4 regions of the Brevibacillus sp. NSP2.1 genome follow, and region 1 is predicted to be linked to each of the others. Evidence: riboswitches for the same ligand, from Rfam matches in the RefSeq annotation. Region 1 holds a riboswitch; each other region holds the start of a gene.
The links. Region 1 has a riboswitch for cobalamin ahead of M655_RS17795 (ABC transporter substrate-binding protein). Riboswitches for the same ligand answer to the same signal wherever they lie in the genome.
Positions count from the first base shown of each region.

Region 2: it holds a riboswitch for cobalamin, as region 1 does, so the genes downstream of both, nrdI (class Ib ribonucleoside-diphosphate reductase assembly flavoprotein NrdI) here and M655_RS17795 (ABC transporter substrate-binding protein) in region 1, are expected to answer to the same signal.
Region 3: it holds a riboswitch for cobalamin, as region 1 does, so the genes downstream of both, M655_RS04850 (energy-coupling factor ABC transporter permease) here and M655_RS17795 (ABC transporter substrate-binding protein) in region 1, are expected to answer to the same signal.
Region 4: it holds a riboswitch for cobalamin, as region 1 does, so the genes downstream of both, cobO (cob(I)yrinic acid a,c-diamide adenosyltransferase) here and M655_RS17795 (ABC transporter substrate-binding protein) in region 1, are expected to answer to the same signal.

Region 1 covers NZ_CP048274.1:3,657,428-3,665,075, forward strand. Annotated here, with positions in the region: gene M655_RS17770 (hypothetical protein) at 1-512, opposite strand, end outside; gene M655_RS17775 (sigma-70 family RNA polymerase sigma factor) at 482-1,030, opposite strand; gene M655_RS17780 (methyltransferase domain-containing protein) at 1,089-2,099, opposite strand; gene M655_RS17785 (heme ABC transporter ATP-binding protein) at 2,096-2,902, opposite strand; gene M655_RS17790 (FecCD family ABC transporter permease) at 2,899-3,936, opposite strand; gene M655_RS17795 (ABC transporter substrate-binding protein) at 3,984-5,018, opposite strand; cobalamin riboswitch at 5,309-5,515, opposite strand; gene M655_RS17800 (M24 family metallopeptidase) at 5,531-6,622, opposite strand; gene M655_RS17805 (alpha/beta fold hydrolase) at 6,748-7,512, shown strand; gene M655_RS17810 (ABC transporter permease) at 7,570-7,648, opposite strand, start outside.
Region 2 covers NZ_CP048274.1:2,597,822-2,605,469, forward strand. Annotated here, with positions in the region: gene mnmA (tRNA 2-thiouridine(34) synthase MnmA) at 30-1,142, shown strand; gene M655_RS13160 (hypothetical protein) at 1,162-1,494, shown strand; gene M655_RS13165 (ACT domain-containing protein) at 1,528-2,040, shown strand; gene M655_RS13170 (alpha/beta hydrolase) at 2,166-2,987, opposite strand; cobalamin riboswitch at 3,162-3,359, shown strand; gene nrdI (class Ib ribonucleoside-diphosphate reductase assembly flavoprotein NrdI) at 3,513-3,872, shown strand; gene nrdE (class 1b ribonucleoside-diphosphate reductase subunit alpha) at 3,859-5,943, shown strand; gene nrdF (class 1b ribonucleoside-diphosphate reductase subunit beta) at 6,008-6,961, shown strand; gene brnQ (branched-chain amino acid transport system II carrier protein) at 7,446-7,648, shown strand, end outside.
Region 3 covers NZ_CP048274.1:998,388-1,006,035, forward strand. Annotated here, with positions in the region: gene M655_RS04830 (Ger(x)C family spore germination protein) at 1-787, opposite strand, end outside; gene M655_RS04835 (spore germination protein) at 784-2,166, opposite strand; gene M655_RS04840 (GerAB/ArcD/ProY family transporter) at 2,156-3,256, opposite strand; gene M655_RS04845 (quinone-dependent dihydroorotate dehydrogenase) at 3,401-4,492, shown strand; cobalamin riboswitch at 4,647-4,843, shown strand; gene M655_RS04850 (energy-coupling factor ABC transporter permease) at 4,990-5,754, shown strand; gene M655_RS04855 (energy-coupling factor ABC transporter substrate-binding protein) at 5,751-6,035, shown strand; gene cbiQ (cobalt ECF transporter T component CbiQ) at 6,032-6,823, shown strand; gene M655_RS04865 (energy-coupling factor ABC transporter ATP-binding protein) at 6,828-7,648, shown strand, end outside.
Region 4 covers NZ_CP048274.1:4,462,347-4,469,994, forward strand. Annotated here, with positions in the region: gene M655_RS21595 (histidine phosphatase family protein) at 1-604, opposite strand, end outside; gene cobS (adenosylcobinamide-GDP ribazoletransferase) at 601-1,341, opposite strand; gene cobU (bifunctional adenosylcobinamide kinase/adenosylcobinamide-phosphate guanylyltransferase) at 1,338-1,877, opposite strand; gene cobD (threonine-phosphate decarboxylase CobD) at 1,874-2,980, opposite strand; gene cobO (cob(I)yrinic acid a,c-diamide adenosyltransferase) at 2,980-3,519, opposite strand; cobalamin riboswitch at 3,803-4,022, opposite strand; gene M655_RS21620 (MarR family winged helix-turn-helix transcriptional regulator) at 4,218-4,637, shown strand; gene M655_RS28370 (MFS transporter) at 4,654-4,938, shown strand; partial or broken gene M655_RS28375 (MFS transporter) at 4,953-5,417, shown strand; gene M655_RS21630 (TerD family protein) at 5,435-7,519, opposite strand.

The sequences.
Region 1 (7,648 bases):
AGCGGCCCCATCACCTGATAGCTGCCCAGCTCGATGCGCTTGCCCGCACTGCTGTAAGCGACAAGCTCCACCCGAGACAACTCGCTTGCGTTCAACAGCCAGATGAAGCGCTGTGTCTGTCCTTCGTACAGGCCGTCGGGATCGGTCATCGCCCGGACAGGCTTTTCCCCTACATAGGAAAAAGATTGCTGCTCGTACGTAGCCGAAATGAGCGGCATCGGCTTCCACAAATCCGGCGCGAGCAGTTGGCCGCCCGGCAGCAGCTCTGGCACGGGCGGTTGGGGATGGGCGGCATGCTCGGCTGGCTGTGGCAGCGGCAAAGCCGTCCAGATGAGAAAGCCCAGGACGAGGACAGTCGCTGGCATGGCGAGCCTTTTCCAGCCGCTCCTTCTCGCTTCCCGGCTTATCCGCGTTCTTACCTGATCCTTCATCGCTTCGGTAAAGCGGACGTCGCGAAAAGCGGTTTGATCGGCCCTGTCCTTCAAATCTGCGAGCCATCTGTTCTCGTCCATTCCCACTCACTCCCTTCCGCCAGACTCTGCTTCAGCCGTTGTCTCGCCCTGTGCAACCGGGTTCTGACTGTTCCCTCTGACACTGCGAGCACAGAGGCGACCTCGCTGATCGTCAAATCGGCATAGTAGTGCAGGACGATGACCTGGCGATACAGCGGAGGAAGCTGCAGCACTTCCGTCACAAGCTGATCCCGCTCTGCCTGGTCGAGCACGAGATGCTCCGTGGACAGCTCGCCGTCTTGCCTGATCCACGAGCGAGGCAGGATATTCCGAAACGACCAGGAGCGCAAATGGCCTTTGCATTCGTTGACCGCAATCCGGTACAGCCACGTATGAACCGTGCTCTCCCCGCGAAACCGGGGCAGATGCCGATACACTTTGACAAACACTTCTTGAGTTATATCTTCAGCCAGACTGTGATCCTTGACCAGAAAAGTGACCAGCCGAAGGACCCGCGTCCCGTACTCTTGCATGATCTGTTCGAATGCAGCGTCTGCCGTAGGCTGCAACGTATCCAAGGGCGCGACCTCCTTCACGCAAATCCTTTACTGGTTAGATGCAGCCGCGTAGATTTTGTTACAGGGAAGGGGCGGAATTTTTTTTGGCAATGATCGTCCAGCGCGTCGCCGCCCCCGGAGCGCCCGGTGGTTCCGCAAACGGATAGCCGCCGTGCTGCCAGCGATCCAGCTCGTACTCTTCCGTCTGCTCTGGCGGCTGGCTGTGGTGGCAAACGACGTTTTCCCTGCTTTGCACGACGTTGTAGCCCGAAGATTCCAGGAGCAACTCCAGCTCTCCCGGCAACAGCAGCGCCAGCTCGCGCTCCACTCGGTAGCGCGGCTGCTCCACCTGCTCCACAAACGTCTCATAGGTCAGCGTATAGCGGAACTTTTGCTCGGCAATGAGCGTTTCTCCCTCGACTTTTTGGTACACCATCCGGTCCGGAAAAACAAACTTGCGCTGCATGAGCGACCATTTGCGGTTCACAGGCGGCAGGAGCAAGTCAATCGCCACTGTTCCGCCTTCTGTCAAATGCCGGGCAACGACCGAAAGCAACTGCCGCTGTTCCTCTCTACAGGTCGCCTGCTGAAAAATGCCTTCGGGCAGCAGCACATGAGTGAAACGGCGATCGAGTTGCAGCTCCTGCACATGTTGCTCGATCAGCTCCAGCAGCACCTCGTTGTCCTTGAGCATGCGCCGCTTCTTTTTTGTCGCGATCTCCAGCATGTCAGGGCTGTTGTCCACGCCGCAGACGGACAAGCCGCAGCGCGCCAGCTCAATGGCAATGCGCCCGGTGCCTACGCCAAGCTCCAGCACGGACACCGGGGCTTGCTCTGCTTCTTGCAGCAGCCAGTTGCGGTAAAACGCGATGCCCGCTTTTCCGGCAAACTGGTCGTAATAGGTGGCTTCCAATCCGGAGTATGTGGCCTCCGGAAGGCGCACATGTCGCCCCTCTCCTTGCATCCCACAGGTCGTACAGACCGAGCCTGCCAAATGCGAAAAAGGCACCCCTGGTGGGACGCCGTTTTTTGTATCGCCTAGCCATTCGTCGTAGCGGAACTTGCATACTTGGCAACTGTACACACTCATAATGCTTTGACCTCCTGTCGCGATTGCTGGACGCGGACCGCTTCCGAAAAGAAATAAACGTGTTTTTTCCCCGTGATCGGATGGGTGACCACCTCTGTCTCTACCCCGAAAACATCGCGAATCAACCCGGGTTCAAGCACTTCCTCCGGCGTGCCGGAAGCAACCAGCTCCCCGTCGCGAATGACGTACAGCCGATCGCAGTACATGGCGGCGATATTCAGATCATGCAGCGAGGAAAACACGGTAATCCCGAGCGTCTTGACCAGATCCATCACCTGTAGCTGGTACCGGACGTCCAGATGGTTGGTCGGCTCGTCCAATACGAGAAACTCGGCTTGCTGGACCAGCGCTCTTGCAATCAATACGCGTTGCTTTTCTCCGCCAGACAAGGAAAAAAAACTGCGCGAGGCGTACGCCTGCATGCCGACCCGCTCCAGCGCCTCTTCACAGATGCGGCTGTCCGCCGGGGTATCGGTTTGAAACAGCCTTTTATGGGGTGAGCGCCCCATCATGACGATTTCCATGACGGTAAAGTCAAACTCGATCGACGACTCCTGGCGCACGACCGCCATGCGCTGCGCATTTTGCCGGGCGGTAAGCTGGTACACGTCAGCCCCGTCCAGGGAAATGAATCCGCTGCGCGGCTCGAGCGCCCGATAAATGCTTTTGAGCAGGGTGGACTTTCCGCTGCCATTCGGCCCGATCAGCCCCACAAATTCACCGGAGCGAACCGTCAGGCTAACATCGCGCAAAATCGTTTTTTTCTCCAGCTCGACCGAAATGTTCTCCACATGCAGATTCATCGCCCGCTACCTCCGAAAGAATATGAGCTGCGCATCATCAACCAAATAAAGAACGGACCGCCGCACAGCGCCGTGATAATCCCGATCGGCAGCTCTTCCGGCGCAAACGCAAGCCGGGCGATCACGTCCGCCCAGATCAGGAAAATGGCCCCGAACAAGGCGCTGACAGGCAGGACGCGACGATGGTCCGAGCCGACGATGACGCGAACGATATGCGGCATCATCAAGCCGACAAAGCCGATAGACCCGCTGATCGAGACGATGACGCCCGTCAAAAGCGCGGTAATGACCAGCAGCAGCTTGCGAAATTGCACCGTATTGACGCCCAGCGTCCCCGCCGCTTCTTCGCCCATCAGCATCGCATTGAGCGAACGGTATTGTGTCAACAGGACAATCAGACAGATGACGACGATCAGCGTCGGTATGGTCAAATACTCCCACTTCCCTCCGGCCAGACTGCCGCTCATCCAGAACAGGACAGAGCGGATGCCGTGCTCGTTGGGCGCGGAAAAAATAATCAGGCTGGTGATCGCAGACAGGATGGCGGAAATCGCGATGCCGGCCATGAGCAGACGCACCGTCGAGTTTTGCCCGCCGATGCGGGACAAGGTAAAAATAAGCAGGATCGAGACGAGCGATCCGGTGAAAGCACCGAAAGAAAGCGCGAATTGTCCGTACATGCTGAATGCTCCGAACAAAATGACCAGCGTCGCTCCGGCCGATGCGCCCGAGGAGACTCCCAATATGTACGGATCTGCGAGGGAGTTGCGAACCAGAGACTGGATCGCCACCCCCACAACAGACAGGCCGGCCCCGACGACAGCTCCCAGCAGGACGCGGGGAAACCGAATGTCCCAGATAATGGTCTGTTCTCCTTTTGACCAATCCACTTCCACCCATTGATTGACCAGCGGGAGATTCGCCAAGGCAATTTTCCATACCGTCGCTGGTTTGATTTCCACCGAGCCGAGTGTCACCGCAAACGTAATCGAGACGACAAGCCCGATCAGCAGGGCAACGATGATGAAGGGCATCTTGATCTTGTGCAGGGCCGTTCCCTCCTTGTCTAAGCAGCCGTTTCTTATTTGAATGTATCCGGGTGCAGACCTTCCGCGAGAATTTTCAGCGCGATCGGTGCGCGTACCCCTTCGGACGCTGCGGACAATGGCAGCACGATCAGACGTTTGTTCTGGATCGCTGGCACGTCAGCCAGTTCCTTTTTGGACAACAGGAAGTTTTGTTTTTGCTCGATCGTCTTGTCGCCGTAGTCGACCACGACGATGACGTCTGGCTTGCGGTTCACGACTTCTTCCCAGCTTACGGTCGCCCAGCCTTTTTGAATGTCGTCGAACACGTTTTTGCCGCCTGCCGCTTTAATCAGAGAAGTCATGTAGTTGTTGGCAGCGGTCAGCGGCTGGTCTTCTCCGCTGTCGTACACGAACACGTTCAGCGGCTTGTCCACCGTGCCGATTTTGCTCACGGTTTGCTCGATTTCCGCTTTCATTTTGCCAATCAGTTCGTTCGCCTTATCTTCTACGCGGAAAATGCGGCCGATGTTTTGGATATCCGCGAACACGTCGTCAATGGTCGGGCCTGGCTTGTTCGAAGACTCTTGCAGGTACGATTTGATTCCCGCCTTTTCCAAGTCCTCCATCGAGCCTACGCCTTTGTCGCCAAATGCGCTTTTCCAGCCTGCGTAGACGAAGTCAGGGTTTGCGGCCAAAAGCACTTCTTTGGTCGGATACTTGTCAGACAGGACTGGTACCTTGTCGTAGTCGGCTTTTAGCTCAGGCAAAATGTGATCGTCCAGGTACGCGGTTCCGACCATTTTGTCAGCCAACCCCAGCGCGAGCATGACTTCGGTTACGTGCTGGTTCATTGTCACAGCGCGTTTTGGCGCTTCCGGGTACGTCATCTCGATCCCGTTGGTCACAATCGTGACGGGCTTGTTGTCAGCAGCAGGCTGGGCCGTTTGCTCCGAGCCAGCATTCGCCACCGTGGATTCGGTCGTAGCAGGTGCTGCCGAGCTGCATGCGGACAAAAGCAGCATAATCGCTGCCAGCGCTGCCATCCAGAAACCGTGGAAGGCTTTTTTTCTCATACGGATTGTACTCATCTGGTAACCCCTCTTCTTTTGTTGTTGGCATGATGAAAATGAAACGTTATGTAAATCGTAATGATTACGAATTACACCTTTACTATACAGAGAGCCTGCTTGTTTGGCAACACAGGAAATGCATCACCCCTTTCACAGCCTCGACCGCCACGGCGATGTTCATAGAAAAAAGCACCCCCCAGTTTCCAATCGGGAGGTGCTTGACATACGTAGACATGCCTATAGATTCGGCGTTGCCAATGACGCCTGTTCCTAGTCTGCTTCCACATCTGTCCCATCCTCGTGGGTCGATTGTAAATCATCTCATGGCAGGTCTCCTGGCTTACGAATCATCATCCCCAGCGCCCTTCCCATTTTTCGTCGCGCGAAAAACAGTGGCTTTTTTGCTGGACACTCCTCGTTACAGTGGCGGGACCGCGCCGGATTTTCACCGGACTTCCCTATTAAGCTGGCGGAACCAAACGATTCCGGGCAGCACCATCAGATTCATATAAAATTGTGAGTTTGAAGCCTTATCCGATCACCGTCAGTTTTTTCGGGAACTTGCTCAACACTTCTACGCCTGTTTCGGTTACGAGCACATCGTCCTCGATGCGCACGCCGCCTGCTCCCGGCAAGTACACCCCTGGTTCAATGGTGAACACCATGCCTGGGCGCAGCGTTTCCTGATTTTGCCCATGCACGGACGGATATTCGTGCACATCCATGCCGAGGCCGTGCCCCAGACGGTGAATGAAGTAATCGCCGTAGCCTTTTGCGGCAATGACGTCGCGAGCGGTCTGGTCGAGATGGGCAAACGTCACCCCTGGACGAACTTCGGCAATCGCCGCCTCGTTCGCTGCCAGCACCGTTTCGTAAATATCGCGCAGTTGCTCGCTGATCTGGCCGACAGCAAACGTACGGGTAATATCGGAAACGTAGCCGTCCGCTGCTACCCCGATGTCAAACAGGAGCAAATCGCCTTCCTGCACTTTGCGCGAACCAGGCGTTCCGTGCGGCAATGCCGATTTTTCCCCCGCCAAAACCATCGTGGAAAAAGACGGGCCGTCCGCTCCCAGACGCTTCATCTGGTATTCCAGCTCCGCGACGATTTCCATTTCGGTCTGGCCGATTTTGAATGTTTTCAACGTCTCGCCGAGTGTATCTTCAATCAGTTGGACAGCCTTTTGCAAACGAGCCACTTCGTCTGCCGATTTAATCAGGCGCATTTCGCGCAGCGGCTCTTCCACATCCGCGTAGCTCTCTGCACAGATGACTTGTCCCAGCGCCTCGTAACGCTCTACGGTCATGTGGCTTTTTTCGATGCCCAGCTTCTTCAGGTTCGCTGGCAACACTTGCTTGAGAAGCTCGTAAGGATTCTCAATATCCGTATGCGTGTGAATCGTCTGAACAGTCGAAGCCGCTGCTGCCGCTTCGCGGTCAAGGGCTGGAACGATCAGGGATGGCTCGCCCTGGGCTGGAATAATCAGACCCATAAAGCGTTCATGCGGATCGGTAAAAAAGCCGGTCAAATAGTAAACGTGCTTGGGAGAGGTGATGACTACCGCGTCGAGCTCTTGTTTGGTCAAAAAATCGTGCAGTTTCGAAATGCGCTCCAAATACACCTGCGTCACCTTCGCTTTCGACAAGATTCTTCCTCGAGAATACCATTTCCCTGTCCAAAAAAGAAGAGCGGAACGGAAAATTCTCTCTTGAAACGGACACCATATGCTAGGGGTGAATAACCAACATGGAACCAACCATCGTACAACTGGACAGCCACCGCATCGCCTGCCACCTGTCAGGGCGCGGCACGCCACTCGTGTGCATTCACGCCCCGTGCATCGGCTCTGTCAACTTCGACTATCAAGAGCCGCTTGCGGATGTTTGCCAACTCGTCGTACCAGACCTCCCGGGGCATGGCGACAGCTCCCCGCTGGCTGGACCTACGACCATGCGCGAGCTTGCCAGCGTGATTCACGGGCTTTGCCAGTCGCTCGGACTTGAGCGTCCGTTGCTTTTGGGGTATTCGCAGGGGGCTTCGCTCGTCCTCGAATACTGCCTCCGCTTTCCCGAAAACGTGCGCGGCGCCATCCTCGTCAGCGCCTTTTCCGAAGTAACCGACTTTTCGTTGCACAGCCGTTTTCTGCTCGCCCAATCGCTGTCCTGCCTGCACGCAGCTCCGCTGATTGCCAGGTCGATCGCCGCCTCTCATCTCGACGACCCGCTTGCTCGCTCCCGCTGGATTGAGCATGGCAGCCAAACAGATGCAGCGAGCCTCCGCCACCTGTACGCCGCCGGGCACCGCTACAATTGCACGGATCAGTTGAGCCAGCTCAAGCTGCCGATGCTGCTCGTCTATGGCGCAGACGATGCGAACATGTTGCCGTATGCCAGGCTACTGGAAAAAAAGCTTCCGCAAGCGGAACTGGTGATGGTGCCGTCGGTCAAGCACCAGGTCGTCACGCGCGCCGCAGCAACGTTCAACCAACTATGCCGCCAATGGCTGAACTGAACAAAAAAAGAGGCGAAAAGGACTGCCTGCGTCCCTTTACGCCCCTTTTGCTGCGTATCAGTTTTTCATCCGCGGGTCAAGCGCATCCCGCAATCCGTCCCCGATCAGGTTGAAGCCGAGAACCGTCAGCATGATC
Region 2 (7,648 bases), 1.1 Mb from region 1:
GGACAAATTAAATCAAGAGGAGAAAGACTATGAAACGACCAGAAGATACACGCGTCGTTGTCGGCATGTCCGGCGGGGTCGACTCCTCCGTGACGGCTTACCTGCTCAAGCAACAGGGATATGACGTCATCGGCATCTTCATGAAAAACTGGGATGATACCGATGAATTCGGCCACTGCACGGCGGAAGAAGACTTCCAGGATGTCCGGCGCGTCTGTGAACAAATTGGCATTCCATACTACACCGTGAATTTTGAAAAAGAATACATGGACAAGGTGTTCCAGTATTTTTTGGATGAATATAAACGCGGGCGCACACCGAATCCTGATGTGATGTGCAACCGTGAAATCAAGTTCGGCGAGCTGCTCGCCAAGGTCATGGACCTGGGAGCCGATTACATCGCCACCGGCCATTACGCGCAGGTGAAGTTCATCGACGGAGAGTACAAGCTGATCCGCGGCGCGGACAACAACAAAGACCAGACGTACTTCCTCAATGTGCTCGGCCAGGAGCAGTTGTCAAAAACGATGTTCCCGATCGGGCATTTGCCGAAGCCCGAGGTGCGCAAAATTGCCGAAGAAGCCGGGCTTTACACCGCGAAAAAGAAGGACAGCACAGGGATTTGCTTCATTGGCGAACGCAACTTCCGCGAGTTTTTGCAAAACTACTTGCCAGCCAAGCCCGGCAATATCGAAACGGTAGACGGAGACGTGATCGGGCAGCATGACGGCCTGATGTACTACACGCTCGGCCAGCGCCAAGGCCTGGGGATTGGCGGCGGGCACGGCAAGACCGGCCAGCCGTGGTTTGTGGTGGACAAAGACCTGGAGCGCAACGTCCTGATCGTCGGCGAAGGCTCCAACCATCCCCGCCTGTATTCGAGTAGCTTGCTGGCGACAGACGTAAGCTGGGTGAGCGCGAACAAGCCGACCGAATCGTTTGCGTGCACCGCGAAATTCCGCTATCGCCAGCCGGACCAGCAAGTGACGGTGCACATCCGCGAGGGCAACACCGTAGAAGTCGTTTTCGCCGAGCCGCAAAAAGCGGTTACTCCTGGCCAAGCCGTCGTCTTTTACGATGGGGAAGTGTGCCTGGGCGGAGGTACGATTGACAAGGTGCGTTTGATCGACAAAGAGAATTGAATAACGGGGGAAGCGCTTGGTGGATGCTACGAAAAAGTCAAAAGTGATTATTGTTTCGTTTTTGGCGGGAGCGCTTTTGCTGGGAATACTCGCTTACGTGGGGATGTCGGCCACGAGCAACGAGCACATGACCGTGATCGAGAGCGTCATCAAGGAAAAGGGTGGCGTGATTGAAGCGGGTGGTGTGACAGTGGTTCCTCCCGAGGAGAGTCCCTTCCCGAAAAGCGGAAAGGGCAACACCATCTATCGCATCGTGTACACGAAAGATGGGCAAAGCCTGACAGCCTGGTATCGCTCCGATAACCATTCCTCGATTATCAAGGAACCGGAAGAGTGGATTCTTCCGCATTAAGGATTAACCTGACTGGGAGAGTGAGGGGATTACATGACCCAATATGCTGGACTTCGTGAATTGGCCCAATTGATTCGCAGACTGGAGCCGCAGCTCACAGGGGCGTCCCTGAGCATTTTGGCCCATGAAAATAAAGAAGAGATCGCTTCGCTTCTGGTGGATGGACTTGGCAGCGGCGTTTCGGTTCAAAACAGCTCCGGCGAGTACGCCAACCATCTGGCGAATTTGCGCGTGGGAGCGAACAAATACACGTTTGCCCAGGACTGGCGCGAAGTGTACATCAGCGAGATCAACTACTGCGCCTGTCGGATCCCTCCGGGCGCTCACGGTCTGTTGGTGCACCATACCGACTATCCGGGCGTCATTTACGACGTGTCCCGCAAGCTGGCTGACCACGAGATCAATATTTCCAAGATGAATGTGTCGCGTGAGCAAAAGGGGAAAAACGCCCTGTTGATTTGCGTCACCGACGAAGAGATTACGCCAACTGTCGTAGCTGCCATCGAGGAGCTGCCGCAGATCAACAAGGTGTTGTCTCTGCAATAGGCGAAAAGAGCAGTAGTGCATGCATGGCCGCTCATCGTTTTCGTATGGGCGGTTTTTTGCGTGTGCCGACTGCCTTGTTTGCTTGCTTGTGTGCATGGAGCGAGGCAAAGAAAAAACTGCCCTGACTAGCGGGCAGTTGGCTTGGAAGCAAAGCGAATGGCGTGACTGATGAGGACGTGCAGGACAGACGTGTGGTTTTCGTCCGGAAATTGGCGGAACGACGCTTCGATCTGCCCGTTGCCCATGGCGGACAACCGTTCAGCCATCGCCTGCGCCTTGACGTTGACGTGGAAGCGGCCGTCGTTTTCCAGCTCCCCGATGGCGAGCAGCGCTCTGACCCGCAAGTCGTCTGTGAGCAGGGACGGCAGGCGGCGCTCCTCTTCCAGCAGGACGCTTTCGTTCCAGTGGATCGACGGGCTGCCGGCGATGTAGCATTGGTACGCGTGTGGCCGGGTCAGCAAGGCATGCAGCACGAGCAAGCCGCCGAGCGAATGTCCGAAAATCGTTTGCCGCGTGCGGTCGACGGGCAAGTCCTTTTCGATCGCGGGCTTCACCGTGTCTTCGATGAAGCTGAGGAAGCCTTCTGCCCCGCCCATTTCCGGCCATTCGCCGCCGCGCGGATGAGCGGGCAGCTCGGATGCGGGAACGACATGGGTGAAGTCGTAGTAGCGCGATGGGTGGAACGGCGCTTCTGTCGGGTAGCCGATGCCGACGACGATGGCCGGATCGACGCCCGTTCTTTCCGGAACCCGGCATTGCAGGCGAATCGCTTCGGTCATGGTGCCAAACACCGAGTTGGCATCCAGCAAGTAAATGACCGGGAAGCCGGACGGCGGCAAAGCCACGTCGGGGATGCTGACGAAGATGTGGAACGTGCGGTCGTTGTATGTCATTTTTCTCGTTTGCGAACGCGGAATGGCTACTGCTTCATAAACCGTGCTTTCCATCAGGGGTCACTCTCCAATCGGCCGGTGGCGTTACCTTTTTTGTGCATGAAACCTATTATATGGACGCAAACCAGAGATTGGCAATAGAGAAATGAGAGAGATTATCAGTCGCCAAAATAGAGCATGCCGAGCTTGACTCCTACGATATATTGAGGTAAAGTAAGTTTTACCAACTACATATTGATGCGGACAGGTGTTTGCCACGCTATATTTGGTAGACTTAATAGGGAAGTCGGTGAAATTCCGACGCGGTCCCGCCACTGTGATGAGAGAGTTCCATTTGGTTTTTGCGCCACTGATTCAGCCAATCGGGAAGGCACGAATGGAGCGATGACCCCGAGCCAGGAGACCTGCCTGACCGTCAGCACTGTGTAACCTACGGGAGATAGGGAAGTGTTCGAGCGCTCCATTCGTTTTTCGGCGGATGGATACGATGGGGATCATCATGCGCATTCGACATTTTGGCGTCGGATGCGCTTTTACTTTGGCTAAAAAAGTATAGAACAGCAGTAAAGGATGAGGGACATGTTAATCGCTTTTGATTCGAAAACAGGAAACGTGAGACGATTCGTCAGCAAGCTCGATCTGCCGCACGTGGAGATTGATCCGGAGATGGTGATCGACGAGCCGTTCATTCTGGTCACGTACACGACAGGCTTTGGCCAGGTGCCGGAGAAGGTGGACCGTTTTCTGAAGCGGAATCATGTCTATTTGCGCGGCGTGTCAGCCAGCGGCAACCGCAACTGGGGAGCCAGCTTTGCCAAAAGCGCAGACACGATCGCCAGCCAATATGGCGTTCCGGTCATTTCCAAATTCGAACTGTCCGGTACCGGCCGTGACGTGGAACAATTTACGAGTGGGGTGGCAGCAATTGCGACACATTGAATTGAACAACCAACTGATGCAGCGAGGAAGCGACGGATTTTACCAACTGGAAAAGGACAGAGAGGCAGTCGCGGTCTTCATGGAAGAAGTACAGGCGAAGACGATGACCTTCAACAGCGTGAAAGAGCGCATGGACTATTTGATCGAAAATGACTTTTATGAAAATGTGTATGAAAGCTACACGGTTGAACAGGTCGATGAAGTGTTCCGCCTGGCGCATGACGCTGGTTTTCAATTCGCTTCGTACATGGCTATCTCCAAGTTTTACAAAGACTACGCCCTGAAAACAGACGACAAATCGATGTATCTGGAGCAGTACCCGGATCGGGTGGCGATTGTGGCGCTCTCGCTCGGGCGCGGAGACTTCGAACTGGCGAAGCGGCTGACCGTGTCGATGATGGACCAGCGACTCCAGCCGGCGACGCCGACGTTCCTCAATGCGGGGAAAAGCCGCCGCGGCGAAATGGTCTCCTGCTTCCTGCTGGAAATGGACGACTCCTTGAACTCGATCAACTACGTTCTCGGCACTTGCATGCAGCTTTCGAAAATCGGCGGCGGCGTGGCCGTCAACCTGTCCAAGCTGCGCGGGCGCGGAGAGCCGATCAAAGGCGTCGAGGGCGCAGCCAAGGGCGTCATGCCTGTACTCAAGCTGCTGGAGGACGCGTTTTCCTACGCCGATCAGATGGGGCAGCGCAAAGGCTCCGGGGCAGCCTACTACAACATCTTCGGCTGGGATATCAACGAGTTTCTCGATTGCAAAAAGATCAATGCCGATGAAAAGTCGCGGATCAAGACGCTGTCGATCGGCCTGATCGTGCCGAATGTGTTTTACAAGCTGGCAGAGGAAAACAAGCCGTTGACAGTGTTCGCTCCTTACTCCGTCTACAAGGAGTACGGCGCCCATCTGGATGATCTGGATCTCGACGAGATGTACGACGAGCTGGTGGCAAACGAGCGCGTCAAGAAAAAGGTAGTCATGAGCGCCCGCGAAATGCTCACCAAGATCGCGATGATCCAGATGGAGTCGGGCTACCCGTACATCATGAACAAGACGAACGCGAACAAAAATCACGCGCTGAAGGACATCGGCTCCGTGAAAATGTCCAACCTGTGCACGGAAATTTTCCAGCTCCAGGAGACGTCCACGATTACCAACTACGGCGAGCCGGACATCATTCGCCGCGACATTAGCTGCAATCTCGCTTCCTTGAACATCGTCAACGTGATGGAGCACAAAAAAGTGCGCGAATCCGTGCGCGAGGGCATCGAGGCGATCACCGCCGTGAGCGATGTGACCCGCGTGGAAAATGCGCCAGGCGTGCAGAAGGCCAACCGCGAGCTGCATTCCGTCGGGCTGGGTGCGATGAACCTGAACGGCTACCTGGCGAAAAACAAGATCGCCTACGAGAGCGAGGAAGCAAAAGACTTCGCCCGCACGTTCTTCATGATGATGAACTTCTACTCGCTGGAAATGAGTATGGAGATCGCCATGGCCAAAGGGGAAACCTTCATGGGCTTCGAGCAGTCGGAGTACGCCAAAGGCACGTATTTTGACAAATACCTCGCAAACGACTACCGTCCGCGCACGGAAAAAGGCAAGCAACTGTTCGCAGGCATGCACATTCCGACGCCGGAGGATTGGGCCGCGCTCAAGCAAAAGGTGCAGAAGAACGGACTGTATCACGCGTACCGTCTGGCGATTGCGCCGACGCAGAGCATTTCCTACATTCAGAATGCGACGTCGAGCGTGATGCCGGTTGTCGAGCACATCGAAACGAGAACGTACGCGAACTCGACGACCTACTACCCGATGCCGTATTTGTCGCAGGAAAACTATTTTTACTACAAATCTGCCTATGTGATCGACCAGTTCAAAGTGATCGATCTGGTCGCCGAAATCCAGGAGCATGTGGACCAAGGCATTTCCACCGTGCTGCACGTCAACAGCAACATCTCGACCAGAGAGCTGGCGCGCTACTATATTTACGCCGCGAAAAAAGGCTTGAAGTCGCTCTACTACACGCGCACCAAGCATTTGACGGTAGAAGAGTGCATTAGCTGTGCCGTTTAAGCCGTTTACTGTGAGGAACCATCCGGCATGGAACAAAGTTTTTTCAGAGAAGAGGAACGCCCTAATGAAAGCTGTCAATTGGAACAGGCCAGACGACGATTTTACGATGACGTTTTGGAACCAGAACATCATGCAGTTCTGGACCGATGACGAGATTCCGCTCTCGGATGACAAAATGTCCTGGATGGAGCTCAGCGCTTCGGAACGGGACACGTACAAAAAAGTGCTCGGCGGACTGACGTTGCTCGACACCGTGCAAGGCGGCGTCGGGATGCCGAAAATCATGGAGCATGTGGACGGGCTGCAGCGCAAAGCCGTCCTGGCTTTCATGGGCATGATGGAGCAAATCCACGCCAAATCGTACAGCAGCATTTTCACGACGCTCGCGGCCACGGAGGAAATTGACGAAATTTTTGCCTGGGTGGAGCAGAGTCCGCATCTGCAAAAGAAAGCGGCGCTGATCGCAAAGCGCTACCAGGAGATCGAGACGCCAAAAGATTTGTACATGGCGATGGTCGCCTCCGTTTTTTTGGAAAGCTACCTGTTTTACAGCGGCTTTTTCTACCCGCTCTTTTTGGCCGGGCAGGGCAAGATGACGAGCAGCGGCGAAATCATCGACCTGATCGTCCGGGACGAGAGCATTCACGGCCTGTACGTCGGCGTGCTCGCGCAGGAAGTGTACCAGCGGCTCAGCGTCGTGGAGCAGGCGACGGTCAAAGAGGAGCTGTACGCGCTATTGCACGAGCTGCACCAAAACGAAGAGGAGTACACTGTCTCCTTGTACACAGAGATTGGCCTGGCGGACGAGGTGTTGGCCTACGTGCGATACAACGCGAACAAAGCGTTGATGAATCTGGGGCTGGAGCCGTTTTTCCCCGAGGAGGAAGTCAACCCGATCGTCCTGAACGGGATTCGCACGCACACGAAGCAGCATGATTTCTTCTCGAAAAAAGGCAATGGCTACGTCCGCACGCTCAACGTCGAGCCGCTGACGGATGACGATTTTCGCTTTGAGTAAAAAAGTTAAACGATCGTTTAAAAGGGTTGCTGTCTACAGACGGCAGCCTTTTTGTCGTGCCCGTTACGCGAAAAGGGGCGAGCGGCGCGCATGCACAGGCGCGCGCGAAGTAGCGGATGAGTTGCCCACATTCCTTCCTGTGAGATTTTCTCAATCAAGAATCTTTTATAGAAAGGAATAAAAGAATTCTTCATTTTAAAATACCTTTTCATTCATATTTATGTTATAAATAAATGATGTGTCGGCTCTTTTGATTGCCACCCGGTCGAGCCGAGTTGGGCTTAGGCTGGAACAGCAATGCGGCAGTGACGAGAGTCGCAGAATCATCGAGTCATGCGTCTGGAGGACTGATTTATCTGACAATGAATCCAGTGTTATCCAGTTTGGCTGGAGGCTGGACGAGCCGCTAGACTTCGTGAATTTTTTCACTAATCTGAGGGTTCCTTACAAGGCCCTTCGTTCTTACTCACAGGAGGTTTTTGTCATGCTTCAAAAAGTTTCATATTCGTTTATCGTCATCATCGGATTTATGCTGTTTGCGCTGTTTTTCGGAGCAGGCAACCTGATTTTTCCACCGATGCTGGGACAGATGGCGGGAACGAACGTCTGGGAAGCCAACGCCGGTTTTCTCGTGACAGGGGTTGGCTTGCCACTTTTGGCAATTACAGCGTTGGTGTATTCAGGTAA
Region 3 (7,648 bases), 2.7 Mb from region 1:
TCGTGGCTTTCGGGGTGTTACCATCGCGGATGATGAGTCCGGCAAAGTCGGTATCCTCGTCCATCCAGCGCAGTCCCATCAGGTCCCGGCTCGGAAAATACCCTTTCCATGTGCCGCGGTGGAGCGCGTGTACCCCGTCTATGGTCAGCCGCGAAACATAGTGGTTGTTTTCTTTCCAGGAACGCTCGTAGATCGTGATGTTGGGCAGCAGCACCGTGTTCGATGGTTCCCAGAAATTGGAGATGAATCGGTAAAACTGCATCGGCTCGATAAAGGAGCGCTGCTCGTAGACGTCCTTTGGCTGATGCAAGAGGGACGTCAGCGGGGAGAAGCCGGAAAGGGAATGGTTGCCAAGCACCTTGTCGATCGGCTCCCGCGTCCCGAACACCCATTTTGTATAGCGAATCAAGCCGTAGCGGTTCAAAATGTCATGCGTCGAAATAATGCCTTTTTGCAAGATGCGCTCGTGAACAACGAGGGACGACACAAACCCGAGAAACAGCGGAATCTGCGAGTTTTTTTGCAGATTGTCAAACGCGGTCATCAGCGTCTTGCCTCTTCCGATGGAAATCGTGGCGGGAGGCGATTTCGGGGTGGCGCTCGTCTCCTGTTTGGCTACGCTTGCGAGGTCGACCGACTGGGCGTAAAGGACGTATTCGTTGTTGATAAAGTCAACGCCGAACGCGGACAAATAGCTCAAATCCTGAATCGATTTCTGGTCCCAGCAGCCGCTGAGGAGCGTGGTGGCCAAGAGCAGCAGCGCACAGGCGATTCGGGCGGCCTTCATTTGGCACCTCCGTTCCGCATCGGTTTTTTTCGGAAAAAGTAGATCAGCGGCCGGAACAAGACAAGGTGCAGATCGGAGAGCACGTTCGACGAGCCCATCAACAAGTATGGTCTGCCGAACGAGGTCAAGGTGGACAAGTAATAAATAATCGCGATCATGCCAATGACGAACCCGTACATGCCGATCGTGGAGGACAGGATGAACACAATGAAGCGGGCGACCGTAACCGCGCCGCTGAGCGCCTGGTTGACCAGCGTGAAGGATGCGACGACAGTCAAGGAGCCTACGAACAGCATCGAGGGCGAAGTCAGTCCCGCGCGAATGGAAGCGTCCCCGATAATCAGCGCGCCGACAAGCGCCAGCGTCTGACCGACGTTTTTCGGCAGACGGGCTCCGGCCTCGCGCAGAAATTCAAAGATGAACAAAATCATGAACAGCTCCATGGGCGCGGAAAAAGGCAAGCCTTTTCGCCCTTGGGTGACAGTGGCGAGCAGTTGAAACGGGAACTGCTCCACGTTGTAGGCGGACAGGGCAATCCAAAACCCCGGGAGAAACGCTGCGATCCAAAACCCGCCGAGGCGCAGCAAGCGCTCCAGCCAGACGTAAACGATCGGATACTGGTCGTCCTCGGGAGATTTAATCAGCTCCAGCAGCGAGACGGGAGCAATCAGCGCCAGAGGCGAGCCGTCGACCATCACGATTACTTTTCCTTGCAGCAGCATGTAAATGGCGAAGTCGGGCCGCCCTGTGTAATCTACCAGAGGAAACAAGGAATTGCGGTTGTCGCTCAGCATTTTTTCCAAAAGAGCGCTGTTCAATATTTTTTTGTTGTCGCAGAAGAGCAGCCGGTCGCGCATCATCTCCACCAGGTCAGGCGGTGCGCTGTCGGTCATGTACATCAGCGCAATTCGGCTGCGAGAGCGTGTGCCGAGAATGAACGGCTCATAGGCGAGCGTGATCGTGCGCAGCCGCTTGCGGATGAGTGCCACATTGGTAGACAAGTCTTCCACGAAGCCGTCCCGCGGCCCTTTGATCGAAATCTCCGTGTTGGCTTCTTCCGTGCCCCGCTGCGGACGGTTGGAAATGTCCCAGGCAAAAGGCGGCGACCCTTTCAAAAAGATGAGCAAATCTCCCGAGAAGAGCCGCTCCGTCCACAGCTCAGGATTGGTGTAGAGCGGAATCAGCGGGAGCGAACGCAAGTCTCCGGCGGTCAGGCAGCGTTCCAATTGCGGCAAAGCCGTCTCTTGCAAATGCCGTACGTCGGCCAGACCTTCGCAGTACAGCATGAGAACCGACTGATCGTTGGGGGTGACTGTCCGCAAAAAGATGACATCCGCGCAATGCGTGAATTTTTCTCGCAGCTCTTCTTCAAGGGTCATGGCTCACATCCTCCAATCCGGTTGGTTTGCGCAGCGACAGCAGGAACAAGACGAGCGTGACAGCTACCATAACCAGCAAATAAAGCGGATAGTAAATCTTCGACAGAAACGTGACGAACTGCATGTCGTTGTAGGGGAGGCTGGTGAGAACGATCATGCTGGCGCCGAGGGCGAGCATGACGTACTTGCGCTGCTTTTTCGTTTTCAGGACCAGCAGCTCCCCGAGCAGCAGCAGGCAAAGCGTAATGCGGATAAACGAGCCGGACAGCCATTGAAAGATGGAAAAAAACTCCATGTTTTCGATGTCTTTTCCGATCGTCAAAAGCCGCCATTGTTCAAAGGCAGGAAAGCGCTGGCGCATCGACTCCACAGGCCCGAACTCGGCGATGGCTCCCGTCAGCGGGCTGAGCGTCAGGACCAAGGTAATGGCAATCATGACGATGTAGTGGATGAGCCGCAGCGGTTTGCGCACGTGATGCTGCAGCAACAGCAGCAGGAACAGCTCGGTAAAGCCACCCCCGACAAAAACCATGGCGTGCACGGTAGGGGCAATTCCGTTCTGGAACAGCGGCAAGAGCTGGGAGTAGTCTTTTTTCGGTACGTTGCCGAATGCGACGAACATGCCAAGCAAGGAGACAATGGGCAGCAATATGCCCGAAGTAATGCCGACTGAGGCAATGCCGCCGTAGGATGCGAGAACGCACAAGATCATCAGGGCAAGCGCAGTCACCCACTCGGGCGTCTGCGGCAAATAGTTGACGGTTGTCCACGTTTGGGTATCAACCAGATTGACGAGTGCCATCATGTACAGGCAGAGCATGATGGGGATGAGCAGCAGGAAGCGGACGGCTTTTCCGGACCGTAGCAAGAGCCAGTGGGACAACGACTGCTGTCCGATGCGGCTGTTGATGAAATAGAGCGCGTACGCCCAAACACAAAAGGGGATCATGCCAAAGATGACACTCAGCCAGGCATCGCGCCCGGCTTTGCTGAGCAGCAGGGGGATAAGGGTGACATGATTGGTGATTCCGATCGACAGCATCATCACCATGATCGCTTGGCCAATCCCGATTTTTCCGTCTGCTTTCATGAACCAACGTCCCCCCGACTTGGTGGTTTTGTTATGGTTTGTTTGCCCGGCTGGAAATATGTATCGCGTATAAAGGTTAGCCCACGATAAATAAAGTGTGGTATTCTACAATGAGGTAAAAATGGAGTAAGGAGTGCAGCCGGGATGTATAAGCTCATTAGGAAATATCTGTTCCAGATGGATACGGAAGAGATTCATGAAAGAACGGTTGATGCCCTGAAGCTGGTGGAAGATTCTGCTCCGGGAAAAAGCTTGCTGCGAATGATGTTTCAGGTGAAGGACGAGCGTCTTGCCACAAAGCTGTGGGGAATGACGTTTCCCAATCCGGTAGGGCTCGCCGCCGGTTTTGACAAAAATGCCGAAGTGTATCATGCACTGGGTGCGCTCGGGTTCGGGTTCGTGGAAGTCGGGACATTGACCCCGCAAGGACAGCCGGGCAATCCGCGGCCGCGCCTGTTTCGCCTGCCTGAGCACGAGGCGATCATCAACCGGATGGGCTTCAACAACCACGGTGCTTATTTGGCTTCGCAGCACCTGGTCGATTACGCGTATTCCGATGTTCCGATCGGGATCAACATTGGCAAAAACAAAGTCACTCCCAATGAGGAAGCGGCTTCTGACTATATCAAATGCCTGGACATGCTCTATTCGTACGGCCATTATTTCGTCATTAATATCAGCTCTCCGAATACGCCCAATCTTCGCGATTTGCAGGAAACCGAGAGCATGCGGCTGCTGGTGCGGGCGGTGCGCGAAAAAGCGGCGGAAATGGAAGCGCGCGGCATTCAGAAAAAGCCGATTCTGCTCAAAGTAGCCCCCGACATGTCCGACGAGCACATGCGCGATGTCGTGCAAGGAGCGGTGGAAGAGGGCATTTCCGGCATTATTGCCACCAATACGACCTTGTCGCGTGAAGCCGTTCAAGGGCATCACTATGCCGAGGAAGCGGGAGGACTGAGCGGAAAACCGCTGACAGAGCGTTCGACTGCCTGGGTAAAAGAAATTTACCAGGAAGTGGGCGACAAGGTGCCGATCATTGGCGTAGGGGGCATTTTCACGGGGGAAGATGCGTACGCGAAAATCCGGGCGGGCGCAAGTCTCGTGCAAGTGTACACCGGAATGATTTATCAAGGCCCGGGCATCTCCAAGCAAATCAACAAAAAGCTTTTGCAACTGTTGAAGCGCGACGGCTTTTCCCACATCAGCGAAGCGGTCGGCGTGGACGCCAGGTCGTAAGCATAAAAAAGAAGCGGATGCAACAAAGACCGATGACTCCCGGAATGGCGGGGCATCGGTTTTTTTACGCAGTTATACTCCGCTGATTATATTCTTCCGCTTTTTCCCTTGATTCTGTATAATAATGTGGGACAAGCAAGAACTATCTAACAATTGCATATCGTCGGCGATAGGTGCCTTTATGTGCAAGCCGCATAAAGGGTAACAGGGAATCGGGTGAAAGTCCCGAGCGGTCCCGCCACTGTAATCAGGGAGTTCTCTTTGAGATAGAGCCACTCATATTCATATGGGGAAGGACAAAGAGCGCGATGAGCTGAAAGCCAGGAGACCTACCTACTTGCCACACCCAGGAATACCTTCGCGGAAAGGAGCGGTGAATACGAAGCAATAGGACTGTGCCAACGGTCTGTTGTTTTTGTGCGCATACCTCGTCTGCTAGCGGATGAGGTTTTTTTGTTGGTGAAAAAAGAAAGAACAGCAAAGGAGGAGGAAATGTCTTGAATCGATCCCGTTTCGTTTCGACCTGTCTGTTGATTGCAGGCTTTGTCCTTTATTTTCTCGTAAATGAACCGCAGACGTCCCACGCGATGCACATCATGGAAGGGTATTTGCCGCTGGGCTGGGCGCTGTTTTGGTGGGTAGTATTTATTCCATTTTTTATTTTCGGCATTCGTTCCTTGAACAAAATCGTCAAGGAGCATCCGCAAATGAAGCTGCTGATCGGCGTATCCGGCGCGTTTGCCTTTGTGTTGTCTGCGCTGAAAATTCCTTCGGTGACGGGCAGCAGCTCGCACCCGACGGGAACCGGGCTTGGCGCGATCATGTTTGGCCCGTGGGTCATGTCCGTGCTCGGCAGCCTGGTGCTGCTGTTCCAGGCGCTGCTTTTGGCGCATGGAGGGCTGACGACGCTTGGAGCCAATGCGGTGTCCATGGCAGTAGTAGGGCCGATGGTAGCTTACGGCGTCTATCGCCTGATCGTGCGCGGAAACGGCGGACAGCGTTTGGCCGTATTCGCTGCTGCTGCGCTCGCAGACTTGGCTACTTATGTCGTGACCTCCGTGCAGTTGGCTTTGGCTTTCCCGGCTGAATCCGGCGGCGTTATGGCATCGTTCGCGAAATTCGCAGGAATTTTTGCCATCACCCAAGTTCCGTTGGCGATCAGCGAAGGGCTTTTGACCGTGCTCGTCTGGAACTGGCTGCAGTCTTACAATGCAAAAGAGCTGGCGCAACTTCGCCTGCTGAAACGGGAGGAATCGCTGTGAAAAAAGGGATGAACTGGCTGCTGCTCCTGGGCGTAGTCTTGCTGGCGGTTGTGCCGTTGCTGTTGGTGCAGGATTCGGAGTTCGGGGGAGCAGATGGAGCGGCTGAGGAAGCGATCAAGGAAATCGCCCCTGCTTACGAGCCGTGGTTCGAGCCGCTGCTTGAACCGCCAGGCGGCGAGACAGAGAGCTTGCTGTTCGCGGTGCAAGCGGCGCTCGGGGCGGGCGTTGTCGGCTATGCCGTGGGATTGTACAAGGGCCGGCTGGATAAGCATAAAAAATGAATTGGCAGCAGCTTGATTCGCTTTCCTATCAAAACCGGCTGCGATTTTTGCCGCCTGAGCACAAGCTCCTGTTTGCGGGCGTGCTGATTTTGCTCGTTTTGACGGGACATGAATGGTTGCAGATGGCGATTTGTCTATGGATGGGAGTATGGGTAATGGTGTATGCCCGTATTCCCGTCCGTTTCTATTTCGGATTTTTCATCCTGTCCCTGTCGTTTTTTGTCCTGGGGCTTCCGGCGCTGTTGCTGGAAGCAGTAAGAGCGGATGCAGGGGCGGTCGTCCAGGCAGTTGCGGCGTGGAAGATCGGGCCGTATCTGGTCTACGTTCCGGCAAGCGCGCTCGACAAGGTGTGGGTGCTTTTTTGGCGGACGATGGCCAGCCTCGCCTGCTTTGCTTTTGTCTTGTTTACCGTGCCGTTTGCCGAGATTTTGCAAGTGCTGCGCAAGCTGAAACTTCCGGTCATCGTGACGGATTTGCTCATGATTATGTACCGTTTTATTTTCGTGCTGCTTGGCGTCTCTCATCAACTGTGGATTGCCCAGCGCGCGCGCGGAGGCCATCGCGGGTTCCGGGCGATGCTGCGGGATGCGAGCGGACTGGCCGCGCAGTTGTTCGTCAGGTCCATGCGCAAGTACGATGCGCTGTACAAAGGGATGGCAGCGAGAGGCTTCGGGGAAAGCCTGCAGGTGCTTTCCTTGCACACTCATTCTCGCTCCGGCCGATATGAAGCAGAGTCAATCGCAGGCTGTATTTTGCTGATTTTGCTGGAGTGGTGGACAGGAGGGTAATGCTTTGACATCATGGCTGTTGGAATTTGTTGATTTGCACTACGCCTATCCAGGCGGCCGTGGCCCTGTCCTGAAAGGGTTGTCCCTGGGCATTCCGGAGGGGAAAAAATGCGCCTTGCTCGGGCGAAACGGCTGCGGCAAGTCCACCTTGTTTTTGCACGGGAACGGCATCATCCAGCCGCAGCAAGGGCAAGTGCTGTGGCGAGGAACGCCCCTCAGCTACAAACGCGCTGCCTTGCAAGAGATGACGCAAAAAGTCGGGCTGGTCTTTCAGGACCCGGAGCATCAGTTGATCGCCAGCACGGTCGCCGAGGATATTTCCTACGGGCTGTGCAACCGGAACTTGCCCGCCGACGTAATCCGCGAGAAAGTGCGGGCTGTCCTGGACGCGTTTGGCATGACAGAGCTGGCGGACGTTCCGATTCACCACCTCAGCCTGGGACAAAAGCGGCGTCTCGCCCTTGCCGGGGTCATGGTGCTTGCGCCGGAGCTGCTGCTGTTGGATGAGCCTACGGCCTACCTCGACCGTTACCAGACCAAAAATTTGCTGCGCGAGCTGGATGCCATTCACCAAAACGGCACGACCGTGCTGATGGCGACCCACGATATGGACATCGCTTTCGAATGGGCGGAGTGGATTTGCGTCATGGATGAAGGCCGGCTGATTTTTGCCGGAGAGCCCCAGGAGGCGCTGGCGCGAAGAGAAATGCTGGAAAGCCTGCATTTGGGCATGCCGCTGATCGCCGAGCTGTGGGATGCGTTGCCGCCTGAATGGAGGCGGGAGGCGGGCGAACGGATTCCGTGTTCGCTGGAGGAATTAAAAAC
Region 4 (7,648 bases), 800 kb from region 1:
AGCCTTCCAGCCGTAGTCTTCGCCAGCGTCGCCCGTCCCATTGCGCCAGCAGGGCCTCTCCGTGCCCTACGCCATCTACGTGCCAATATCGCTTAGGGTCGTTTTCCAGCCAAACCGCCTGAAACCAGCGAATCACTCCCCCGTGCGCGACGCAAACCGTAGTCTCGTCCGCAGCCGCTTGCCGCTGCTCCAAAAGCTTGCGCAGCCAGCCGTCCACCCGGTGCCCCAGTTCCTGCAAGCTCTCGCCATTCGGCGGACTGCAGCGATACGGGTCGTCGTACCAGCGGACAGCCCGCTCGGCATCCGAGCGCATCAGCTCCTCGTAGGTCAAAAGCTCCCAGTCGCCAAACGACAGCTCGCGCAAAGCCGGGACGGAAATGATCGGCAGCCCCCACTCGTCTGCCAGCGGCCGGGCCGTTTGCGTGCAGCGGAGCAAATCGCTTGCGTACAGCGCGACAGGCCGTTTTAGTTGCTGCGACAATTGCCGCGCCAGCTCGCGCGCCTGCTGCTCCCCCTTTTCGTTCAAAGGAATGTCGCTATGCCCGAGATATTTGCGCTCCCGATTGCTGTCTGTCTCCCCGTGCCGTATCCAGATCAACTTCATGTCCACCAGCTCCCGACCAGTACGAGCAGCATGACCGCCTCGCCGCTCTCGATAGCTGCTCCGTAGCAGTCTCCGTTCAGGCCGCCGAGCTTGCGGGCGACCGAGCGGGAAAACAACAGCACGAACAAAAGCGAGACGACCATTGCCGCGACGACCTGCAAACCTCCGGCGAACCAGCCAGCCGCGGCGAGAACGATGTATCCGGCGGCGATGGCGACAGGCGACAGCCCTGCACTGATGCCTTTGCCGATCCCTTTTTCCTGCGATAAATACGGCCACAGCCGAATCGACAGCAGCACATGTGTCCGCGCTATGGCAGGAACGAATACGAGGCGCACACCCCAGCCAGGATGCGCAAGCTCCGCGACGGCCCCTGCCTTGAGTAAAAGTAGCAAGATCGCGGCTAAAACCCCCATCGCGCCCACGCGGCTATCTTTCATGATCGCGAGCACTTGCTCTTTTGGCCGGCTGCTTCCCAGTCCGTCCGCCAAATCCATCCAGCCGTCCAGATGCAGTCCGCCTGTGATGTACACCCAGACAGCGAGCGTCAGCACGGCGGACAGCCACGGGCTAAAGAGCACAAGCCCCGTCTGGTGGACTCCCCATAGCAAAATACCTATGACCAGCCCGACTGCCGGATACCAGTTGACGCTTTTTTTCCACGCCTCGTCGGACGGGCGCAGCCACGGAACCGGAATCCGGGTGAAAAACGCAATCGCGTGCCAAAATGCATTCATCCTTTGATCCTCCACGGGATTCCGGCCATGACCGCGTAGACCGTCTCTGCCTGACGCGCAGCCCGCTGGTTGACGTCGCCCAGCGCGTCTGCGAACCAGCGGCCGAGCCGATTCATGGCGACACCGCCCAGCCCGACCTCGCTCGTGACCGCAATCACTTTTTGCGGGGAGCGCTGGACAAGCCCAAGCCACGCCTCTGCCTCCGCAAGCAGCGCCTCTGTGTGCGCCTCGCTTCGCCACTCTGCTTCCTCGACGCTCATCAGCCGATTGCTCACCCACGTCGACAGGCAATCGATCAGCACGACGTCGTAAGGTGTGCTAGCAGGCTCGTAGTCGCACAGCCGCTCGCCGACCTCCACGCTGCCCCACTGCTTCGGCCGCCGCTCCTTGTGCCGCTCGATCCGCTGCCGCATTTCCTCGTCCCACGCCTGACCCGTCGCCACGTACAGGACGCGCTCTCCGGCCTGTTGCGCCAGTTCTTCCGCAAAGCGGCTTTTTCCCGAGCGCACGCCGCCTGTCACCAGCACAAGACTCATCGCTCCCCGCTCCCTTCGCTGTGTACCTCGCGCAAGGCCGCGATCAAGCGCGCATTGTCTTCTGGCCCGCGAACGGCGATGCGCACGTCATGCGCCGTCAATCCGGGATACATGGCGCAACTGCGAATCAGCACGCCTTTTTTGCCGAGCCGCTCTTGCAGTTGTGCGGCTGGCAAGCCCTCCGGCGAGCGAAGCAGCAAAAAGTTCGCCTCCCCCGGCCAGACCTTCCAGCCCAGCTCCCCGCGAATAAACGCGACCAGGCCAGCGCGCTCCCTGGCGACCAGGCTGCGTGTCCGCCGCTCGTACTCATGCTCTTGCAAGCACAGCTCCCCCGCCAAAAGCGCAAGCGCATTCACGCTCCAGCTCACCTGCTTCGCGCGCATTTTCGCAATCGCGTCAGGCTGGGCGATCGCGTATCCGAGACGCAAGCCGGGGATCGCGTACATTTTCGTCATCGACCGCAGCAAAATGACGCGGGGAAAGCGCTCCAGCCGACTTGCCAGCGTAAACTGGCGGCTTTCTTCCACAAAATCGAGAAACGCCTCGTCCACGACCAGCCACGTATCGGTCTGGGCCGTCCAGTCCGCCATCTGCAACAGCTCCTGTGGCTCATACAAGATGCCAGTCGGATTGTTCGGCGAGCCGACAAACACCAGATCAGCCTGTTCGAACAGACGGTACAGCTCGGCGCTGTCGGCCTTGTAGCCGTTCTCTTCTTTTCCGTAGCAGCCGATGACGGTTGCGCCAAACTGCTCGGAAAGCTCTGCATATTCCGAAAAGCAAGGATAAATCACGCCGACTGTTTGCGGCTGCAGCCCGAGAATCGCGAGCGCCATCGCTTCTGCCGCTCCGTTCGCAGGCAAAAGCCATTCCTTTGGCAACTGCAACCGCTGCGCCAACGCCCGGCGAAACTGGCGATGCCCAGGGTCCGGGTAACGCAGCACGGCAGACAGCGAGGCCAAAAGCATCTCGCGCACGCTGTCCGGCATGCCCAGCGGGTTAATATTGGCACTGAAATCAAGGAATTGGCCCGGCTCCATCCCAAAGCGGTCCGCTGCCGTCAGCAAATCTCCGCCGTGGCCGTACGCTTCCAATACGTTCATCAAAACTCTACCCCCAGCACCGCTGGTATTCCTTCATCGTAGTAATGCTTGATCGGCTTCATCTCTGTCACGAGATCGGCCATGTCGATGATTTCCTGCTTGGCGCTCCGCCCCGTCACGACCAGATGCACATGGCTCGGCCTGTTTTGAATCGCTTCCAAAACGTCCGCGAGCGGCAGCACGTCCACAATCGGAAAACGGTCGATCGCCAGCGCATTGTTCAGCTCGTCGAGAATGACGACGTCGTACTCGCCCGAAGCGAGCTTTTCCCGGGCGAACGCCCACGCTTCCTGCAGCGCCGCGCGATGCTCCTCCGGCGTCTTCGTCCAGGTGAAGCCTACGCCTTTTTGCACGATTTCGATGCCCAGCTTGTCGAAGATGATTTTCTCTCCGTACGTGCGCTCCGGCGACTTGATGAACTGGATCATGATGACCTTTTTGCCTCGTCCAGTCGCGCGCACAGCCAGCCCCACCGCGGCTGTTGTCTTTCCTTTGCCGTCTCCGGTGTAGACCAAAAACAGGCCCCGCTTGTTGCTCAAGTACGCTCACCCCCAAAATAAACTGTAGGCCCCGTTGCCCATCCCTAATAATTTTCGGAGGCACAGCGCTCCAAAAATGCAGTTTAGGCTCCGTTGCCTATTTCAAATGTTTTCCATAGCCTCGTTATTTACCTGACTGAAAAAGTGAAGAGTTTGCCGATTTGCTTCCTGTTTCGCTTTCCGCGTACAAAAAAACGCCTTGTTTCCCCAAACCTCCAAGGAAAACAAAGCGCGGATAGCCGACTGCAACAATCCTCACCTCATCCTTTGACCCGAAGGAAATCAGTGGACATCAAAACAGGCAGGTCTCCTGGCTCAAGGATCTTCGCTCTTCTTCCTCCTTCCCGCACGCTGGCGTGCAGTGGATGGCGCCGTTGCCAAGAAGAAGAGCTCCTCTTTTACAGTGGCGGGACCGCGTTGGCTTTTCACCAAACTTCCCTTTTAACCTCGCATTCGCAAACTATCGCTTGCGAAAAACAAGGACCTGTTTTTCTACCATATTCAAATGTCGTTCTTTTCTATGACAAGCACTTGCTTTAATAATAGCAAATGCTACCGGGGATTCAAGCAAAAGCTGCGGATAGGAACATACTGGGCATTGATCTTTGTTTTGTGAACTAATTATTTGTACACAAATCTTTTGTGTGCGTGTTATCTTATTCTTACATCGATTTCCAATAAAATATTTGGAGGTACATATGGATCGGATTGAGGATTGCTATGGGTTTCTTCTCGGGAAGGCGTATCAAAAAATCTGGCAAATGGAAAAGGCCAAATTATCGCCGTACGGGATTACTCCCGTGCAGTTTGTTCTATTACATGCGCTATGGGAAAAAGATGGCCAAAAAGGTGTGGAATTGGGTAGTCGGCTTCGCTTGGATGGAGCAACCATCACGGGGGTGCTCGATCGACTGCAAAATATGGGGCTCATCGAGCGTCGTTCCGATCCCAATGATCGCCGGACGAACTTGATTTTTCTGACTCCGCGAGGCAAGGAATTGGAACAACCTCTGAATCAGATCAGTGACGAAGTGAATCAAGAAGCGATGTCCATATTCAGTGAAGAAGAAGCGAAATTATTCAAAAACATGCTGACCAGATTGGGATTAAACTCATAAGGAGTGCGTTGAGACTGTGAAGAGCAAAGTGCATTACGCGTGGATCATTTTATTTGTCACCTTTTTCGCATTGTTGGCTGTGCAAGGAGCAAGACTTTCTTTCGGAGCATTTATTGAACCTTGGGAGAATGGCTTTGCCGCGGATCGAGGTACCATTTCTCTCATCTCCACATTGAGTTTTGTCATTTATGGCATATCCCAACCAATAGCAGGCAGGTTGATTGACCGCTTTGGTGCCAGGTCCATTCTCTTAGGCAGCACACTTCTGGTTGGTCTGAGCATTTTTTCACGCAATGGGTAACTTCCCTCTGGCAATTGTTTATTCTCTATGGTGTCTTCGCTTCCATTGGTGTTGGAGGTGCCTCCAATGTAGCCGCAACCATTATGGTCACAAATTGGTTCAATAAAAGGCGTGGACTCGCATTCGGAGTAATAGAGGCTGGCTTTAGCGTAGGCCAAATGGTAGTTGTGCCAGCCTCACTGTTTTTCATACAGTGGTTTGACTGGAAAATGGCTGTTGCGGTATTGGGTCTCTTTTTACTGATCGTGGTATTTCCCGTCATGATGTTTCTTCTGAAGAATCATCCTGCCGAAAAGGGTTTGCAACCGATAGGAGGTTCGCCACAGATCGCAGATGAAAGACAACAAATACATCCTTCCAGCCGGCAACCGGTCAGGCGGATATTTCCAACCAAGGCTTTCTGGTTTCTGATTTTGCCGTTTTTCATCTGCGGATTCACCACTACCGGCTTAATGGACACGCACCTCATTCCCTTTGCCTAACGAAACCAGCGAACTTACAAAAAGTCCGCCATGATGATTTCCAGGTCAAACGGAGTGATTCCCTCGTCCATGGAGAAAACCGTGTCCGCCTCATCCGCCCGGTCAGTCAGCGTGCCTCTCGCTTGCGCATGAAGCGTGAACAGCTCATAGAGAGTGGGCTTCACCAGCGAGGTGAGCGCCCTTCCCATCCACTCCACGCCGCCTCCGTTCGCCTCTACGTTATTGACAAACCGGGGGTGGGAGCGCAGCGCGATGTCCGTCCAGATCACTTTTCGCTCCGCCAGATCGAGAATGACCGGGATGCAGATCGTAGAGCGTGAAGCGAGGTCGATCTTGTCCTGCACCGTCTGCGGTTCAAAAATTTCCCCCGACTGTGGAGCCTTGCGTATCATCCAGCCCGCATAACATTCGGGCAAATCGCAATAGGGCTGACTGGTAAACGAGTTCAGCGACATGACCACGTAACGGCCGCCGTAATGAAGGACAGATTCGATATCCACATCGATGAACTCGCAGGCCCCCATCGGCGCCCTCACAATGTCGCCGCTATGGTAGGCGCGGTATTTCTCCGAGCGCAAATTCGTGTAGGAAATGTGCTCCATGTACTTCCAGTCCGCGTCGTACAGCACCGCAGACAAATCGACGTCGACGCGCCCGGTGGGGACGTTGTTGACAATGCCTTCCTTCCACCAGGTGAAAAAGCGGATCGTACTGCCCTCCGGGATCGGAAGTCTGGAGCCGCGCACGATCGTCCGCAGCGCTTTGCTCGCCGACCGTTGCGAAAAAGGCACGAGCTGCTCCTGCAAGCGCGGATCGAGGTAGACTTTTCCCAGGGAAGACAGGGCAGAAAACCGCTCCAGCAGGGCTTCCCGGCATCTGCGGGCTGCACTCGCGCGGACGTCTTCCGGCAACTGCGGCAGCGCGTTTGCAATCGTCTGTACTTTTGCCACCTCTCCTTTCGGGAAAAAGGTGCGCCACTCTCCGTACGCTTCTCTTTTCTCGAAGTGGTTCAGCGCTTGCAGCAGCACAGGGGTAGACACCAAAGGCGCGACCTGTGCAAACGAACGGAGCACCTCGTCACGATCCGCTGCCAGCCTGAGCAGGTGGTCGAGGCGCCGGGCAAATTCCCCCGGCCGCTGCACGAGCAGGCTCGTCGCCTCGTGCACATCCCCGCACGCCAGCGCCAGCTCGACCTTGCTGTTGAACGTTTCCAGCCGACGGTTGTTGCGCAAAATATCGAACGCTTCCGCCGTCTGCGGATAGCGGTCCTTGTATTCGAACGGATGCAAGATTTCCCCGAGGCGAATCCAGCGGCCTTTGTAGCGCAGCATGTCTTCCGCGAGGTTCGGGCTGGCTTCCAGCAAGCGCAGCAGCAGGCGGCGCTCGGCGCGGCTGAACTTGCGGAATTTCGCAGGGGCGGCCAGGCTGACATCGCCGTCAGACAGCGCAACCGCCAGCCGCAAGACGTCGGTCGCCGTTTTGCAATAGGTCGCAAAAAAGCCGGGCGGCAGCTTGTCGGCACGCAGCAAGATGCTGGCTACGACCGCCGCGTTTTCCTTGTGCGGAATCTCTGGCGGCAGCGCTTCTGCGATTCCATCGCACTCGGTGAGCAGCGCTGCGAGGTCTTCCTTGTCCTGCGCCGAGAGCGAGCTTTTTGCCCGCAACAGGTTCATGCCCGTCTGCAAAAGCTCTTCGTCCGTTCCCAACTGGATCACCTTCAGGCGGGATTCTCGCAACAGCGGCAGCCGTTTTTTCACCTCGTGCACAGGAAGCTGCCACGTCAGGCAGTGGATGATCGCCTGCAAATACAATTCTCCCTCGCTCGCCTCCATCACTTGTTCGGGAAAATTCGGATACATCGGCTTGTACTTGCGGGATGCGCCCACCATTTCTTTCAATACCGTCACTACCTCGGAGTAAAGCGGGAAAAACTCCGCTTCAGACAGCGTGCGGATTCGCTCCAGCAGCTCCAGGGAAAACGTGTAGCCCAGACTCTCGATGTTGCGCAGAGCCGCAGCCAAATAAGAGACAGGCAATTCATGCTGTCCCTTCTCGACGACCAGTTTATTTTTCCGGCGAAGGTAGATTTGATTTTTCATCGGCCTCAATAAAAAAAATCAGGAAAGCAGTACCCCTAATCATCAATTGAGTAGAAGGAAGGTGTACAATAGCCTGATTTTTTATTCCTTTTGTCATTTTCAACCATTTTACCGCTGGGTCGCCGCTCC